3 linked regions of the Granulosicoccus antarcticus IMCC3135 genome follow. The protein of the gene in region 1 interacts with the protein of each later gene in a pairwise test. Links are inferred from orthologs where the notes say so. Each region holds a gene or a part of one and is shown in the gene's direction. Other genes may lie near its edges.

The links.
Region 2: the proteins of IMCC3135_RS20660 (region 1) and groL interact in binary tests that used the Escherichia coli proteins (3 or more experiments, as listed by UniProt). The link is inferred for Granulosicoccus antarcticus IMCC3135 from one-to-one orthologs.
Region 3: the proteins of IMCC3135_RS20660 (region 1) and IMCC3135_RS04660 interact in binary tests that used the Escherichia coli proteins (3 or more experiments, as listed by UniProt). The link is inferred for Granulosicoccus antarcticus IMCC3135 from one-to-one orthologs.

Annotation. Positions count from the first base shown.
Region 1 is NZ_CP018632.1:4,748,480-4,751,582, reverse strand. What follows is about bases 163-2,943. They hold IMCC3135_RS20660 (DeoR/GlpR family DNA-binding transcription regulator), read left to right. Parts: upstream 163-1,032; coding sequence 1,033-1,854; downstream 1,855-2,943. Other genes in these bases: rhaS (rhamnose ABC transporter substrate-binding protein), read left to right, coding at 1,949-2,943; IMCC3135_RS20665 (bifunctional rhamnulose-1-phosphate aldolase/short-chain dehydrogenase), read right to left, coding at 163-861. In the rest of the region: more of IMCC3135_RS20665, read right to left, coding at 1-162; more of rhaS, read left to right, coding at 2,944-2,944. UniProt on the Escherichia coli protein: Represses ulaG and the ulaABCDEF operon. Two ulaR binding sites have been identified in each promoter.
Region 2 is NZ_CP018632.1:1,497,442-1,500,730, forward strand. What follows is about bases 101-3,067. They hold groL (chaperonin GroEL), read left to right. Parts: upstream 101-745; coding sequence 746-2,389; downstream 2,390-3,067. Other genes in these bases: IMCC3135_RS06420 (FxsA family protein), read left to right, coding at 101-143; IMCC3135_RS06425 (co-chaperone GroES), read left to right, coding at 368-655; IMCC3135_RS06435 (putative bifunctional diguanylate cyclase/phosphodiesterase), read left to right, coding at 2,592-3,067. Outside these bases: more of IMCC3135_RS06420, read left to right, coding at 1-100; more of IMCC3135_RS06435, read left to right, coding at 3,068-3,289.
Region 3 is NZ_CP018632.1:1,097,740-1,101,310, reverse strand. What follows is about bases 101-3,349. They hold IMCC3135_RS04660 (bifunctional acetate--CoA ligase family protein/GNAT family N-acetyltransferase), read left to right. Parts: upstream 101-488; coding sequence 489-3,149; downstream 3,150-3,349. Other genes in these bases: IMCC3135_RS04655 (alpha/beta fold hydrolase), read left to right, coding at 3,146-3,349; IMCC3135_RS04665 (histone deacetylase family protein), read right to left, coding at 101-346. Also shown: more of IMCC3135_RS04665, read right to left, coding at 1-100; more of IMCC3135_RS04655, read left to right, coding at 3,350-3,571. UniProt on the Escherichia coli protein: Catalyzes the acetyl-CoA-dependent acetylation of lysine residues of a large number of target proteins. Acetylates RNase R in exponential phase cells and RNase II.

The DNA of each region.
Region 1 (3,103 bases):
GACAAATTCAAGCACGGTATCGCTGTCGTCAAAATGGCCAATCTTGTATTCATCTGTGCTGATGAGTCCACGAATTTCGGGCATGAGTTTCGAGGCAACAGACTGACGTTCTTCGGCAGAGAGCACCTGACACTCAGAGCCACCAAATGCTGCGCTGTCTGCAGTCTGTTCATCTAGCCAGACGATGGCCTTGTTGATTATATCAAGCGTCACCGCATAGCATTCCGCAGCCGAATCAGCCCAGGTAAACAGACCATGGCTGCCCAGAATGACACCACGAGCCTTGGGGTTTTCCAGGCAGAACTTCTCGAGCCACAAGCCCAATTCGTAGCCTGGGCGTTTCCACGGCAACCAGCCAATGTCGTCGCCGAAGATAGACTGAGTCAACTTTTGGCTGTCAGCTGCAGCGGCGATGGCAATAATGGCATCGGGGTGCATATGATCGACATGAGTTTTGGGAACATAGGCGTGCAGAGGCGTGTCAATGGAAGCTGCGCGCGTATTGAGATTGAATGTGCAATGAGGCAGGTAGGCGACCATCTCGTCCTCATGTGCTTCGCCACGATACAAATCCTTCAACGCATTCAGTTTGCTTTGATACAGCGTGGCAAAGCCATCCAGAGCCATCGTGCCTACATCGCCACCAGAGCCCTTGACCCATAACACTTCAACCTCATCGCCTGACAAGGGGTCTGCGGTCATGACCTTGGCTGAGGTGTTGCCACCCCCGTAGTTGGTGATGCGTTTGTCTGCGCCCAACAAGTTAGAGCGATACAGCAATCTGCCGGGCTCATCCATAGTGGCTGCATGTGGCTCGTTCCATTGACTTTGCAATAAACCAGATGTGTGACGACTGCTCATGAGAACGATTCCTGAATTTGACGAATGAGAATAATGTCGTCAAAAACGATCTTAGTCAATCAAGAATTGGTAAAAATGATCGAATTAATGAAAATATGATCGGTTGTGATTGAAAATGATTGACACTTATGAGCTCGTAGGTATCATGTGTTGTGATTCAGGAGCAAATATATGCATGAACGAGAGCGACAGAAGATCATTTTGTCTGTCATACAAGAAAGGCCGGTTGCCACAGTGGCAGAGTTGGTCGAACTGACGGATTCATCCGAGGCGACCATAAGGCGTGATATCGCGTCATTGCATCTGGAAAAGAAGCTCAAGCGGGTTCGAGGCGGAGCAGAAGCACTATTACCTCCGGCTCAGACAGGACTGGCAGGTCGACCATTCAGTGTCAACCAATCAATCAATGTTGTAGAGAAACGCGCCATCGCCCGTGAGGCAGCCGCGTTGTGTGTTGATGGGGAAGCTCTGATCATCAGTGGGGGAACAAGTACCTTTCAGATGGTGCACCTGTTGACCAGCAGGCGGTTACAGATCTGTACCAACTCATTCCCCATTGCCGAGCACCTGCTGCATAACTCCAAAAATCAGATAACGATGCCAGGGGGCACTATTTATCGTGAGCAGAACATCATTCTCAGTCCGTTCGAAAATGATGTGACCAAGAATTTTTATGCGCACCGGATGTTCATGGGTGTGCATAGCGTCGGCAGGATGGGGCTGATGGAGTCGGATCCTTTGGTGATACAGAGTGAGCTGAAGTTGATGGCTCAGACGGATGAGCTGGTGGTTCTGGCCGATGCCAGCAAATTCAAACGTCGCTCCAGTCAGCTGATCTGTTCCCTTGAGCGCATCGATGTCCTGATTACTGATGAAAGAATCGATGACGCCACTGTGAATATGCTGGAAAACGCAGATGTTCGCGTGATCGTGGCCACTCTCAAGAGTAGCTCAAATTCCCTGGCGGACGATACTTTGTCGGACGCTGGATAGGTAGACGGCCGAAGCGATTTGGCTCAACAGTAGTAACTGGAAAAACCAGTAGTAACCATAAAAACACCATAACGACAACCACGGCAGGAATAACATGAAAACACCATTTTCCAAAATACTGGCTGCGGGCGCTATAAGCCTGGGAATATGCGCCAGTCCGGCCCAGGCAGATGACATGCGCATTGCATTGGTCGTCAAGGCACTGGGTATCGGTTTCTTCGAAGCGGCTGCCAAGGGTGCCGAAGAGGCAGCGGCTGAGATGGGCGGGGTCGAGATCATCTATACCGGTCCGACGGATACGACAGCAGAAGGTCAGATTGAAGTGATCAACTCCCTGATCGCCCAGAAGGTGGATGCGATCGCCATTTCGGCCAATGATCAGGATGCCGTGGTACCTGCCTTGAAAAAGGCCATGGCTCGCGGCATCACTGTCGTGTCCTGGGACTCGGGCGTCGCACCAGAGGGTCGCATGATGCACTTGAACCCTTCTTCCAGTCCCTTGATCGGCAACATGATCATCAAGTTGGCAGCCGATCATCTACCCGAAGGTGGTGAGGTGGCCATTCTTTCGGCCACGGCCACCTCGACCAACCAGAACGTCTGGATAGACGAGATGAACAAGGTTATGGATAACTATCCAGGCATTGATGTGGTGACAACGGTTTACGGAGATGACCTGTCAGACAAGAGCTATCGTGAGGCACAAGGTCTTATGTCTTCGTATCCGAACCTCAAAGCCATTATTTCACCGACATCGGTAGGCATTGTTGCTGCAGCACAGGCAGTTTCTGATGCTGGCAAGGCTGGCGAGGTCAATGTCACGGGCCTGGGCCTGCCTTCGGAAATGGCCGCACATGTCGAATCCGGTGCCAGCAAGTCCTTTGCTATCTGGAATCCGATTGATCTGGGTTATGCGGCAACCATGATCGCCTACAACCTGGTCAAGGGTGAAGCGGTGGCCGAGGCGGGTAGCGAAATTGGTATGGGTCGCTTGGGTAACGTGACGCTGGATGATGATCGTGCAGGCGCCATGGCGGATCCGTTCGTGTATGACGCCTCTAACGTCAATGATTTCAAGGATATCTTCTAAGACGGTCTGCATCGCTGCAGTTTGAACGGACGGGTAGTGCTGTGCATGTCTTTGGCAGCACTGCCTGGATCCTTTTATATCAGATAGTTTCTGATACTCCTTACCCATAACTGTCGAGAGTCACGAATTGAATTCGGAATCTACAAGTACGCCCCCCCG
Region 2 (3,289 bases), 3.3 Mb from region 1 along the record:
CTGGATCGACCGCTGGTGCTCGTCATAGCGATGCCCACTCTGCAGAATCCAGCGCCAGTGGTGGTCGACCTCAGCCCTCGACTCCTAGTCCAGAGTCGTCCGGAGAGGTCATTGATGCCGATTTCAAGCGAATTGATAAATAGAATTATATTGCCTGAAATGGCCGTCTGTAGCGCTTTATTGACTGAGTAGGTGTTTTTTGCCACCTGGTTCTGCAAGTTACAGGCAAATTTGTTGGTCCCGAGACTTGATATTGTGGCTGTCGACATTAGAATTAGCACTCCTTAGGGGAGAGTGCTAACAATGGTGCTCAACGCTCCTTTTGGACCTTATTTTTCACAGTTGATTTTTTCGGAGTCGTATTGGTATGAACATTCGTCCGTTGCATGACCGCGTGGTCGTCAAGCGCATGGAAGAAGAGCGCACGAGTGCCGGTGGCATTGTAATTCCTGATTCAGCTACTGAGAAGCCAGTTCGTGGTGAAGTGCTGTCAGTTGGTAAAGGCAAAATCGCTGAAAATGGCGATGTACGCCCTCTGGACCTGAAAGTAGGTGACCAGGTTCTGTTCGGCAAGTATTCCGGCACCGAAATCAAGATTGACGGTGAAGAAGTACTGGTTATGCGTGAAGACGACATCATGGGTGTTTTCGAGTAAAACCCCGCAGTCGTGTCCCAACTGGCTGGCGGTTGCAGCTAGAGCTCCCATCCAGTCATTTCCTGAACTCTTTTTGAGGATAGAATTTTAATGAGTGCCAAAGAAGTCCGTTTTTCCGATTCAGCCCGTCAGCGTATGCTCAAGGGTGTTGACATCCTGGCTAACGCCGTAAAAGTTACTCTCGGTCCTAAAGGCCGAAACGTTGTACTGGACAAGTCGTTCGGTGCCCCTACTGTCACTAAAGATGGTGTTTCTGTAGCCAAAGAAATCGAACTGGAAGACAAGTTCGAAAACATGGGTGCACAGATGGTGAAGGAAGTTGCTTCACAAACTTCTGACATCGCTGGTGACGGTACTACGACAGCAACAGTTCTGGCTCAAAGCATCGTTCGCGAAGGCCTGAAGTCAGTTGCTGCCGGCATGAACCCGATGGATCTCAAGCGTGGTATCGACAAGGCCGTAATTGCAGCAACTGCTGAACTGGCTGCCATGTCCAAGCCATGTAATGACGAGAAGTCAGTTGCTCAGGTTGGTACTATTTCTGCCAACAGCGACGAGTCAATCGGCAAAATCATTGCTGAAGCAATGAACAAGGTTGGTAAGGAAGGCGTTATCACTGTAGAAGAAGGCAAGTCTCTGGACAACGAACTTGACGTTGTTGAAGGCATGCAGTTTGACCGTGGTTACCTGTCTCCTTATTTCATCAACAACCAGGATGCAATGTCTGCAGAACTGGAAGATCCATATGTACTGCTTTTCGACAAGAAAATCAGCAACATCCGTGATCTGCTCCCCGCTCTGGAAGCCGTTGCCAAGTCTGGCAAGCCTCTCCTGATCATCGCTGAAGATATCGAAGGCGAAGCTCTGGCAACTCTGGTTGTCAACAGCATGCGCGGTATCATCAAGACATGTGCTGTTAAGGCGCCTGGTTTTGGTGACCGTCGTAAAGCCATGCTGCAGGATATCGCTATCCTGACTGGTGGCCAGGTAATCTCTGAAGAAGTCGGCCTGTCTCTGGACAAGATCACTTTGGAAGACCTGGGTACAGCCAAGCGTGTCACTGTTGACAAAGACAACACTACTATTGTTGATGGTGCTGGTTCTTCTGATGAGATCAACGCTCGCGTTGAACAGATTCGCACTCAGATTGAACAAGCTACTTCTGACTACGACAAGGAAAAGCTGCAAGAACGTGTTGCCAAGCTTGCCGGTGGTGTTGCAGTTATCAAAGTCGGTGCTGCTACCGAAGTTGAAATGAAAGAGAAGAAGGACCGTGTTGACGATGCACTGCACGCAACTCGTGCTGCTGTTGAAGAAGGTATCGTTCCTGGTGGTGGTGTTGCACTGGTTCGCGCCATTGCTGCTGTTGACAAAGTCAAGGGCGACAACCACGAGCAGGACATCGGTATCAGCATTGCCAAGCGTGCAATGGAAGAGCCTCTGCGTCAGATCGTTGCCAATGCTGGTGGTGAGCCTTCAGTAGTGGTTGCACGAGTCAAAGAAGGCACAGGTAACTTCGGTTACAACGCTGCTAACGGCGAATACGGCGACATGGTCGAAATGGGTATCCTGGATCCAACCAAGGTAACTCGTTACGCTCTGCAAAATGCTGCTTCTGTTGCTGGTCTGATGATCACCACAGAATGCATGATTGCTGACTTGCCGAAGGATGAAGCGGCCGGTGGTGGCATGCCTGATATGGGCGGAATGGGTGGAATGGGCGGCATGATGTAAGGCATTCGCCTTTATCATGTGAGTTAACGCTCATCAAGTAGTATCAAAACCCCCGCTCAATGCGGGGGTTTTGCGTTGTGGATGTGACAAAGTGTGGCGAGTTCGATTCGTGCTTAAGCGTCTGGGGATGGTGCCGATACCAGTTTTATCGGGATGCTAATACCTGCATTTCACTCCCATGTACCCAACAGGACGGGATTTTTTGAATTTTCGCGCATTCACAAGCACGGTCTATCGCTCGCGGGCAATACAAGCATTGTCCGGATCGGTTGCACTCACGCTATTGATCGTGCAGCTGACGTTGTTCTACCCGTCGATCTACGAACAATACGAGTCTCAGATCATCGAGCAATCGAGAGTAGAGCTGGCGTTGGTACGTGCCGCTTTTTTCAACGCGGACCCTGAGCAGATAAGCGTCCCGGACACGCTGTTGAGTGATTCTCTGGTGGGCCTGGTACTTGTGGATGCCTCGGGCAGGCTTCTGCTCAACAAGGGCAACACCTTCGACTATGTGCATGACAGCGGTGCCAGCGTAACTGAGTCCGGTACTGTGCATTCAGAAAACTGGACCATCCCGGCGAAGACGAGTTCTCTGTCAGGTATCGGCTTTATTGAGCGTGAGCAAATTGTGAACGCTGCACTGTTCAAGGCATTGGGGCTCAGTGCATTTGCCTTGCTAACCAGTTTGACAGGCGCTCTTGTGGCCATGTTTGGCGCACACCGATGGTATGTCGGCCCTATAGAGCAGCTGATCGGTGCGCTCAGGGACAGCCGTGAGAATAGTGAGGGACAGTTGCCGGAGTCTATCGAGGTTACTGATGGAAACGATTTGCGTCCTCTGGCTGAAGAGTTCAACGGTCTGATCGAGGCTCAGCGCAAGGCTGCCAGGCAGGTGAAGGT
Region 3 (3,571 bases), 3.7 Mb from region 1 along the record:
CATTGTTCACAGCACCACTCATCACCTTGTCTACTGCTACCACCCCAGAGCCGGCCCCGCGCAAACTGGCATCCAGCGTATGGGCGTTCATGGCCGTATCACCGTCAAGTTCAACCGTTCCGCTGCTCGGAGCTGAGTCATGAATATGATCAACATAGGCTTCACCGTGCGCCAGTAACAATTGCTCGCTGCTCGCCTTGGGAGCATCAAAGTGAATCAGATAATCATAAACATCCTGCTTTTTCAGCTGGTCACTAATGACATCAATGCGCTGCGGGCACTCGGGATGATCCGGACTGATTTCATGAAGCACAGAGACGGGGTGCGAGATCAGAGCTGTAGGCATTGGGCCTCCTATATGAGATACAAGTGTCTTTAATTTCAGACGTTCGAATCAAAACATCGTTAGCATGGGAGCTTACTACATGACACATGTGCAATGACACCTGTGCCCGCCTGTCCACCCTGGCCAAGGTACTATCTGATACATGTCGACATTACATCTTGACAAAATTCTCAATCCCGCCTCACTTGTTGTTGTGGGTGCCAGCGCTCGCGAGGAGTCGCCCGGCTACAAAGTGACCCGTAACCTGCTGCAAGGCAGTTACAAAGGCACACTGTTTCTGGTCAATCCGCGTTACAAGACGATTCTTGACGCCAGCTGCTACAGAACCATCGCCTCCTTGCCCGATGTGCCTGATCTGGCGATCATCATCACACCGGTTCGCCTGGTAAAGCACACCTTGAGGCAATGTGCACGCAAGGGCATTCAGGTCGCTCTGGTCATGTCAGGTGCACAGGACAACGCAGCCCTGCAAACCTACGCCAAGCGTCTTGGCATTCGCCTGATGGGTCCTTGCTGTGCGGGTCTCATCAGGCCACATATCGGCCTGAATGCCACGTACAGTCAAAACCGCATTGAAAAGGGCTCATTAGCGATCGTCTCTCAGTCTGCCTCGTTGGGCGCCGCCATGCTGGACTGGGCCGAGACCAGTGGCGTGGGTTTCTCAGCACTGCTGTCTTCCGGTGATGAGATCGACATATCTTTATCTGACCTGCTGGACCTGCTGGCAGATGACTGGCAAACCAAGGCCGTCATCGTCTACGTTGACCGGGTCAAAAGCAGTCGCAGTATGCTGAGTGCACTGAGCGCTACCGCCCGTCTCAAGCCCGTCGTCCTTATGAGTTCGGCTCAGGAAAGGGTGCGTTACTGTGATGCTCTGACCCGAACCGGTGAAGTGTATTCCTCAGAGAGCGTTTTTCAGGCAGCCTTGAGCCGTGCAGGTGTGGTGCGTATTCGCACTTTCCACAATCTGTTTGCGGCGGCCAGAACATTGGCAACCGGCATTCGCGTCAAAGGCAACCGACTCGCCATTGTCAGCAATGCCTCGGCACCTGCCATGATTGCACTGGATCGCATGAACCTGAAGCAGTTTCAGACGCCATTGCTTGACAAGCAAACACGGGGCATCCTGGACAAGAAGCTGAAAGGTCGATTCACTGGCTCCAATCCCATCGTGATTCGCAAGCCTTCCCGGCTTGCCGACTATTACACTCGCACTATCGAGACGTTACAGGGCCTTGACGACATCGACGCCATTCTGGTGATTTTCGTCCCGGACTGGCGCAATGATCCAAAAGCCATTGCCGAGAGTCTCAAACAACTATTACCCAGCAAGAAACCATTGCTGGCCTGTTGGATGGGTGATGCCAGTGTGCATGAATCACGAGACTTGCTGGCACTGGCCGGCATTCCCAGCTTTCGTACACCGGAAGGCTCAATCGATGGCTTTGACTTCCTGAACCGCTACTTTGTCAGCCAGCAGCTATTACTGCAACTGCCCAACCCGGCCTCACGCAGCACCCGCTCATCATTGGGACCCGCTCGTGCACTGATCAACACAGAACTCAAGGCGGGTGCACGTGTTCTTGGCCCGGTCAAGACTCGTACTCTTCTGGAGTATCTGGACATTCCGGTACTACAGACACTGCGGGCTGAATCGCTAAGCGAGGCGCTCGAGAAGGCGGCCACGATCGGCTACCCGGTCGCCATGAAACTGGTCTCACCCAATATCAGCTACAAGGCTTCGGTCATCGAGACACAGCTGGACATTGCGACCCCTGAAGCAGTGGCCACGGCCTGGCATGCTATCGAGGCACGGCTGCTGGAACGACGGCCCGAGGCCCACTTCAGAGGGGTCCAGCTGGAACCCATGTATGCACCGAAGAACTCGCGTTTTCTTGCACTGTCCGTCACACGCGACCCGACTTTCGGACCCGCGATATCGATCGGCGTCGGCGGCGATCTGACCGCCCTTGTCAGCCAGCGTGCCGTGCAGCTGCCGCCCTTGAATCGCTATCTGATCGATGATCTGCTCAAGTGCCGCGAAGTGCAGGTACACATGGGGGCCTTCCGGCACAGTGAGGCTGTCAACCAACGTCCCGTTGGACGTGTATTACGTCAGCTATCCGAGCTGGTCTGCGAGCTTCCGGATGTATTTTCAGTGGATATCAATCCGCTGGTCGTCAGTGAGGATGGCGCCATGGCCATGGATGTGCAAGTGGTGCTTGAACGAAACCAGAATCGAAAGCGCTACTCTCATCTGGCCATTCACCCCTACCCATGGCAATGGGTACGCCACGTCAATCTGAAAAACAATACTCCGGTACAACTGCGTCCCATCCGTCCCGAGGACGCCGAGTCCATTCGGACACTGGTACGCGACATGTCGCCAGAATCTCGCTACTTCCGCTTCATGCATGCTCTCAACGAGTTGTCGCCGCGCATGGTTGCACAGTTCACCAAGCTGGATTACGACCGGCAAATGGCCTTTGTTGCCACCGACCGTGCAGACAAAGTCGCCGGTGCCTGTCGATACATGATCAGCAATGACCGACTGGGTGGAGAATTTGCCATATCCATTAGTGAAGACTGGAAAGGCTATGGCCTGGCCTCCGCTTTGATGAGGCTCATGATCGAGCATGCAAGAGCCCAGGGCTTGCAGAATCTGCATGGTGATGTACTGCGTTCGAATAGTCCCATGCAGGCGCTCATGAGATCACTTGGCTTTACCAGCAAGCGCAATCCGGACGAACCCGAAGTCGTGATCTTCGAATACCAACTGGACGAACCCACAGAACATTCATGAGACCACAACTGGAATCGATCACTCTGCCGGTCGACGGGTCGATTGTTGCTGCCATTCGTCAACGCGACCCTGCTGCCGAAGCGGCACCACGAATGTTGTGCATCCACGGCTGGCTGGATAATGCCAACAGCTTCGTACCTTTAATGCCCTACCTGCCAGCTTTTGACCTGGTAGCGATAGATCTTCCGGGGCATGGCTACAGCGATGCCTTGCCGCAAGGCTATTCACTGCACGAGATGAGCTATCAACTGACAGCGGTCATCGAAGCCCTGGGCTGGACTGATTGCCACCTGGTCGGACACTCACTGGGCGGCACCATTGCAACTCTTTTATCGGTTGCCAACCCTGACATCGTCCAGAGCCTGACCCTGGTGGATAGCAGCGGCCCCTTGAGCGAAGAGGCAGACCAGTTACCGGTACGC